2 linked regions of the Pontiella desulfatans genome follow. The protein of the gene in region 1 binds, or shares a complex with, the protein of each later gene. Links are inferred from orthologs where the notes say so. Each region holds a gene or a part of one and is shown in the gene's direction. Other genes may lie near its edges. The genes, in order: cdaA and glmM.

What was found.
Region 2: the proteins of cdaA (region 1) and glmM are in contact, whole or in part, in a crystal structure (PDB 7OJS), measured with the Bacillus subtilis proteins. The link is inferred for Pontiella desulfatans from one-to-one orthologs.

The regions. Positions count from the first base shown.
Region 1 is NZ_CAAHFG010000004.1:900,207-903,426, reverse strand. The notes cover bases 138-3,035. They hold cdaA (diadenylate cyclase CdaA), read left to right. Parts: upstream 138-1,103; coding sequence 1,104-1,967; downstream 1,968-3,035. Other genes in these bases: E9954_RS29355 (tetratricopeptide repeat protein), read left to right, coding at 2,920-3,035; E9954_RS29360 (CdaR family protein), read left to right, coding at 1,957-2,907; folP (dihydropteroate synthase), read left to right, coding at 244-1,101; E9954_RS29375 (MBL fold metallo-hydrolase), read left to right, coding at 138-235. Also shown: more of E9954_RS29375, read left to right, coding at 1-137; more of E9954_RS29355, read left to right, coding at 3,036-3,220. UniProt on the Bacillus subtilis protein: One of 3 paralogous diadenylate cyclases (DAC) in this bacteria, catalyzing the condensation of 2 ATP molecules into cyclic di-AMP (c-di-AMP). Upon expression in E.coli leads to c-di-AMP synthesis.
Region 2 is NZ_CAAHFG010000001.1:1,879,290-1,882,436, forward strand. The notes cover bases 167-2,991. They hold glmM (phosphoglucosamine mutase), read left to right. Parts: upstream 167-810; coding sequence 811-2,172; downstream 2,173-2,991. Other genes in these bases: E9954_RS06900 (UDP-N-acetylglucosamine pyrophosphorylase), read left to right, coding at 167-805; E9954_RS06910 (ABC transporter ATP-binding protein), read left to right, coding at 2,246-2,959; ilvE (branched-chain-amino-acid transaminase), read left to right, coding at 2,940-2,991. Also shown: more of E9954_RS06900, read left to right, coding at 1-166; more of ilvE, read left to right, coding at 2,992-3,147. UniProt on the Bacillus subtilis protein: Catalyzes the conversion of glucosamine-6-phosphate to glucosamine-1-phosphate. Glucosamine-1-phosphate is used for cell wall biosynthesis.

The DNA.
Region 1 (3,220 bases):
CCAGACGACGTACGCGTTGCTGACCGATATGGACGCCATGATCCTCGACGGCCTGCGCCCGAAGGAACACCCCACCCACTTCAACATTGAACAATGCGTTGAAAGCCTCGCCCGGATCGGCGCAAAAAAATCCTTCATCACCCACCTCACCCACAACTCCGAACACCACGCCCTCCAAGCCCGGCTCGGAGAAGCCGTAACCGTGCCTTGGGATGGGTTGCGAGTCATGCTATGAATTTAGTCATGACACCAAGGAGAATCCATACCTGGCCGTGCAAGGGACGGACGCTGGTGCTTGGCGAGCGGACGCTGGTGATGGGTATTTTGAATGTCACGCCGGATTCGTTTTCCGATGGCGGCGTCTTTTCCGATCCGGGCAAGGCGGTCGAGCGCGCGCTGGAAATGGTTGCGCAGGGGGCGGACCTCATCGACATCGGCGGCGAGTCGACCCGCCCGGGCGCCGAGCCGGTTCCGGTTTCCGAAGAGATTGAGCGCACCGTTCCCATCATCGGGAAAATCCGCGAGCATTCCGACATCCCGATTTCGATCGATACGATGAAATCAGCTGTTGCGCGCCTCGCCCTGGAGGCCGGTGCGGATATCATCAACGATGTTTCCGCGCTCGAACACGATGCCGGCATGGCGGGGGTTGCGGCGGAATCCGGAGCAGGTGTGGTGCTGATGCACAAGCAGGGTTCGCCGCAGACCATGCAGGACAATCCGACCTATGGCGATGTCGTCGGGGAAGTCCGCAACTATCTGAAGGCCCGCCTGGACTTCGCGGAGCAAGAAGGGATCGGCCGCAACCGCATGGTGATCGACCCGGGCATCGGCTTCGGGAAAACCTTCGCCCACAACCTGGCGCTGCTGCGCGGCCTGCCGCAACTGGCGGAGTGCGGATGCCCGATCCTGGTCGGGGCTTCGCGCAAACGGTTCATCGGCGAGATCCTCGCCCGGGACACCCCGGCGGCGCGGATGGCGGGCAGCCTGGGGGTTGCGGCCTGGGCGGCGGCCCGGGGGGCCCACATTTTGCGGGTGCACGACGTAATCGAAACTTGCGATGTTTGCCGGATCGCGGATACACTTTCTGCCGGTGATTAGTGATGCAGGAATGGAAAGAAGCCTTTGAAGTACCGAATACGCTGGGATGGATCGAGATATTCATCCTGGCCGGCTTGCTTTATTTCGTTTTCCGGCTCTTCCAGGGGACGCGCGGCGCGTCCATCCTTTCGGGGCTGATTGTGCTGTTTGGCATCCTTTCGGCCGTCACCAGCCTCAGCCACCTCGATGTGCTCAACTGGATCCTCTCCAAGCTGATGCTCTATATTACGCTGGCCATCATGGTGATTTTCCAGCCCGAGATCCGGCGGGTGCTCGCGCGCCTGGGCCGCCAACCCTGGCGCAACAATGGAATGGCCTCGCAGAAAAGCCTGGTTGAACCCATCCTGCAGACGGTGAAGCTGCTCTCGAAACGCAAGATCGGCGCCCTGATTGCCATCGAGCGCGAGATTGGAACGCGCGCCATACAGGATACGGGCACCCGGATGAACAGCGCCGTCAGCTCGGAGCTGCTGGCCACGATCTTTTTCCCGCACACCCCGCTGCATGATGGCGGCGTGATTATCTCGGGCGACCGCATTTGCGCCGCCGGGTGCCTTTTCCCGCTTTCGCAGAAAGAGGAGCTGAGCAAGATGCTCGGCACACGCCACCGCGCCGCAATCGGCATTACCGAAGAGACCGACGCCATCGTGATCGTGGTATCGGAGGAGACCGGTGCGGTTTCGATTGCCTACAACGGCCGCCTGCGCCGCGGGCTCAATGCGGAAAAGCTCCACCGGGTCTTGTCGTCGATGCTGCGCCGCGAGCGAACCGGGCTGGCCCGCTTCCGCGAAAAGATACAAACCGGCGAAGCCATGCTCTCCGACACCGTTTTAATGACCCTCAACGAGGAGCAGGATGAAGAATAGCTTCTCCAGATTCTGGATTCAGGTCAACCGCGACAAATGGCTGATCCTGCTTTGCATTGGGCTGGCCTTCTTTGCGTGGCAAGGCATCCGGAAAACCATCGGGCTGGAGCTGCCGGTCTCGAACATCACGGTCGATGTCGCTGTTCCGGAAGGCTGGGCGGTCTGGGAAAAATCGGTGCACCGCGTGAACATCGAGTTCCGTGGCTCGCGCGAGGATTTCCGCTATATGAACAACGAGCAGCTCAAGGTGGTCGTTCCCGTGGCCAACCCCGAGCACGGCAAGGAGATGACCATCAAGCTTTCGGAAAAATTCCTCAAGAACCCGACCGGCGCAAAAGTGGTCAGCTTCAGCCCGTCCGAAATCGTCGTACGGCTCGACCAGGAAAGCGAGCGGTCGTTGCCGGTCAAGGCAGCCATCGAGGGCTCGTTGCCGGCGGGACTTGAGATCGAACGGATTGTCTGTACGCCGGCATCGGTCAGCGTGGCGGGCGCACGCCAAGTGCTGGATGAAATGGAAAACATCCACACCGAACCGGTTGACCTGAAGGATCGCAAGGGTTCGTTCAAGGAGAGCGTACCGATCGCCCTGCCCCAGGCGGGACGCATGCGGGTCGCGCCCGACTGGGTCTCCGTCGAATTTTTCATCGAAGCCCACTCCAGCACGGAAACCTTCGAAAAGATTCCGGTCAGAACCATGTGCGCCCCGGGCGAAAAACGCCAAATCAGCGTACAACCCCTAACGGTGGAAATCATCGTGCAAGGCCAGCAGCAGAAGATCGAGAAACTGCGGGCCTCGGATATTTTTGCCTATGTCGCCTGCCACGACCTGACGGAAAGCGCGGGCTACGACCTGCCGGTGGAGGTCGACCTTCCCACCGGCCTGCAACTCGTCAAAACCGAACCCGCCGTAGTCCATATTGAGATCGGCACGACCCATTAGGAGATTTTTATCATGAAACGCACACTCATCCTCGCAATGGCGGCCCTGCTTTCCACCGGTGCCCTGGCCCAGCAAACCAATACGCCCTCGGGCCTCCAACTCGACAGCAAGACCGACGAGGAGCGCATTGCGTTCCTGCTCAACGTGGCATCCGCCTATTTCGCGGAGGACGATTTCGATTCGGCCATCAGCGCCTACGAGCGCATCCTGGAAATCGACCCGATGCATCAGGAGTCGCGCTACATCGTCGGCCACGTCTACATCAACGCCAAGCAATACGGCAAGGCGGAGAAAATCCTTTCGGAGCTGGTGA
Region 2 (3,147 bases), on another replicon or contig:
CGTGACCTGCGGAAGCCTGATCAACCTCTGCGATGTGCTCATGGCCGGCGGAACCAGCCGGAAGGATCATTCCGAGGTCGGTTCGTCCTACATCCACTTCAACTTTACCCCGCACCAGGACAAGGCCACCGCATCGCTGATCGGCGACGTGCCCAACGGCGTGTTCCTCGGCAAGCGGCCAATCTTTCTTGGCGGGCAGGGTGGGCTGGTTGGCCCAGCGCGCATCGCCTACGGCTCGGTCGTGGCGGCCGGCGGCGTTTGCCGGGAGGACATTCTCGGGGAAAACCAGCTTCAGGTGCCCGCAGTGCCCGAAGCCGGAACGCGTCCCTATGAAACCGGAGTCTACCGCAGGACGGATCGCATCGTGAAAAACAACCTCGCCTACATCGGCAACATTCTCGCCTTGCGCGAATGGTACCGCCATGTTCGCCCGTTGTTCGTGCGCGATTCGTTCGACCAGGCCGTGCTCGATGGCGGCCTCAAGAATCTCGACCTTGTCTTGAAGGAACGCATCAAGCGCCTCGGCGACCTCGCCGGAAAACTTGAATATTCCATCCAATGGCTCGAAGCCAACGGCGGCAAGCGGGAAGAGATCGAAGTGCAAAAACGCTTTAACTCCGACTGGCCGCAACTGAAGTCCAAGATCGATGGCCTTGCCATTCCATCACCTGGGGATTTCCTCCAAGCCATGGAGCCGAAGGAATCATATACCGAAAGCATCCACTCCTTGCGGTCCACCGTAAAAGATGCGGGGCGCAACTGGTTGCAGGAAATCGTAGACCGTATCGAAAATCTTTGGAGATAGAGAGCATGGGAACATTATTCGGAACAGACGGCGTTCGCGGCATGGCGAACGAGGGGAACATGACGGCGGAAATGGCGCTGCAGATCGGGCGTGCATTGGCCTACACCTGCAAGGAATATCATCGGGAGCAGGGCACCCGGCCACGCATCATCATTGGCAAGGATACGCGCCTGAGCGGCTACATGCTGGAAAACGCGTTGACGGCCGGCATCACCTCGATGGGCGTGGATGTGCTGCTGCTCGGGCCGATCCCGACGCCGGCCGTGGCCTTCATCACCCAGAGCATGCGCGCCGATGCGGGTATCGTGATCTCCGCCTCGCACAACCCCTATTTCGACAACGGCATCAAGATTTTCGGGCGCACCGGCTATAAACTACCCGATGAAATGGAAGCCGAAATCGAGGAACTCGTACTCAGCGGGCGCATCAACAACATCCGCGCCGTGGCGCAGGATGTTGGCAAGGCCAAGCGCATCGACGACGCCATGGGCCGCTATATTGAATTCTGCAAAAACACCTTCCCGAACGACATGACGCTGGACGGCATGAAGGTGGTGCTCGATTGCTCCAATGGGGCCACCTACAAATGCGCCCCGTTGATTTTCTCCGAACTCGGCGCCGATGTGACGACGATCCACGCCGAGCCCAACGGCATGAACATCAACGACCATTGCGGATCGCAGCATACGCAGGATCTACAAACCAAGGTGAAGGGAGTGGGTGCCGATCTCGGTCTGGCGTTCGATGGCGATGGCGACCGCTTGATTGCCGTGGATGAAACCGGGGCCGAGCTGACCGGCGACCAGATCATGGCCATCTGCGCCAAGGCCTACAAGGATTCCGGAGCCCTGAAAAACAACCGCATCGTTGCCACGGTCATGAGCAATGTCGGCTTCCATGCGGCCATGCGCGAACTCGGAATCGAGGTCGATGTGGCCGGGGTGGGCGACCGCCTGGTGCTTGAGCTGATGAAGGAAAAAGAGGCGGTTGTGGGGGGCGAGGATTCGGGGCACATGATTTTCCTCGATTGCCATACCACCGGGGATGGCATTGTCTCTGCGCTCAAGCTGGTTAACACGGTCAAGCAGTCCGGAGCCAGGCTATCCGAGCTTGCAACGGTCATGACTCCGTTCCCGCAGCGGCTGATCAACATAGACGTGAAGGAAAAGCCGCCGATCGAAGAGGTTCCTGTTTTGATGGACGCGATCAAGGAGGGCGAAGACGAGTTGGGCGAAAACGGCCGCATACTTGTGCGCTATTCGGGTACGCAACCCATGTGCCGCGTAATGGTCGAGGGGCCGACCGAAAAGCTGACCGACGCCATTGCGGAACGGCTGGCGGTGGTCGTCAAGGAAACCATTGGGTAAAGCCCATACTGGTGGCGGTGAGGCAATGTTGCGCGCACGAGGGAAAGCAACGTTTTGGAAGGAATTGCAGTAAATGGGCGAAAAAGAAGAAACAATTCTAAGGGCAGAGAACATTAAGCGCTCCTACACGATCGGTAAAACGACGCTGGATGTGTTGAAAGGCGTTTCGTTGTCGGTCGATGCCGGCGAAACACTTTCGATCATGGGGGAGAGCGGTTCCGGCAAGAGCACGCTGCTTCATGTGCTGGGTGGGCTGGATACGCCGAAGGATGGCGTGGTCCGGTTCAACGGGCATAGCGTGTATGGCATGTCGTCGCAACGGCGGGCACGCTTCCGGGCGGAAAACGTGGGCTATGTTTTCCAGTCGTTCCATTTGCTGCCGGAGCTGGATATTGTCGAGAACGTCGCGCTGCCGGCCATGGCGCAGCGCTCCAGGGGCGATGCGAAGGCCCGGGCGAAGGAGCTGCTCGTGGAGGTCGGCCTCGGCGAGCGGGTGGGGCACCGCCCCCAGGAGCTGTCCGGTGGCGAGCAGCAGCGCGTGGCCATTGCCCGGGCCCTGATGAACGATCCGGACATTATATTCTGTGATGAGCCGACCGGAAACCTCGATTCGAGGACCGGTGAAAAAGTGTTGAATTATTTGTTTCAACTGGTCGAGGCCAGGAGGCATACTCTCGTGCTCGTTACCCATAGTCAGGACGTTGCGTCGCGGTGTTCCCGCGAGCTTTTCCTGAAAGACGGGCTTTTGGATAATCAAGGAAAGATGAATGAAGATATTTTTAGGTGATAGGTTGGTTGATGAAAAGGATGCCGTTGTTTCGGTGTTCGACCATGGTTTGCTTTATGGCGACGGAGTCTTCGAAGGCATCCGCGCCTATAACGGGCGCGTTTTTCTTCTGGATGAGCATATCGACCGGTTATACGACTCGGCCAAGGCCATTGCGCTGGAAATCCCGATGTCCAAGGGGGAGATGG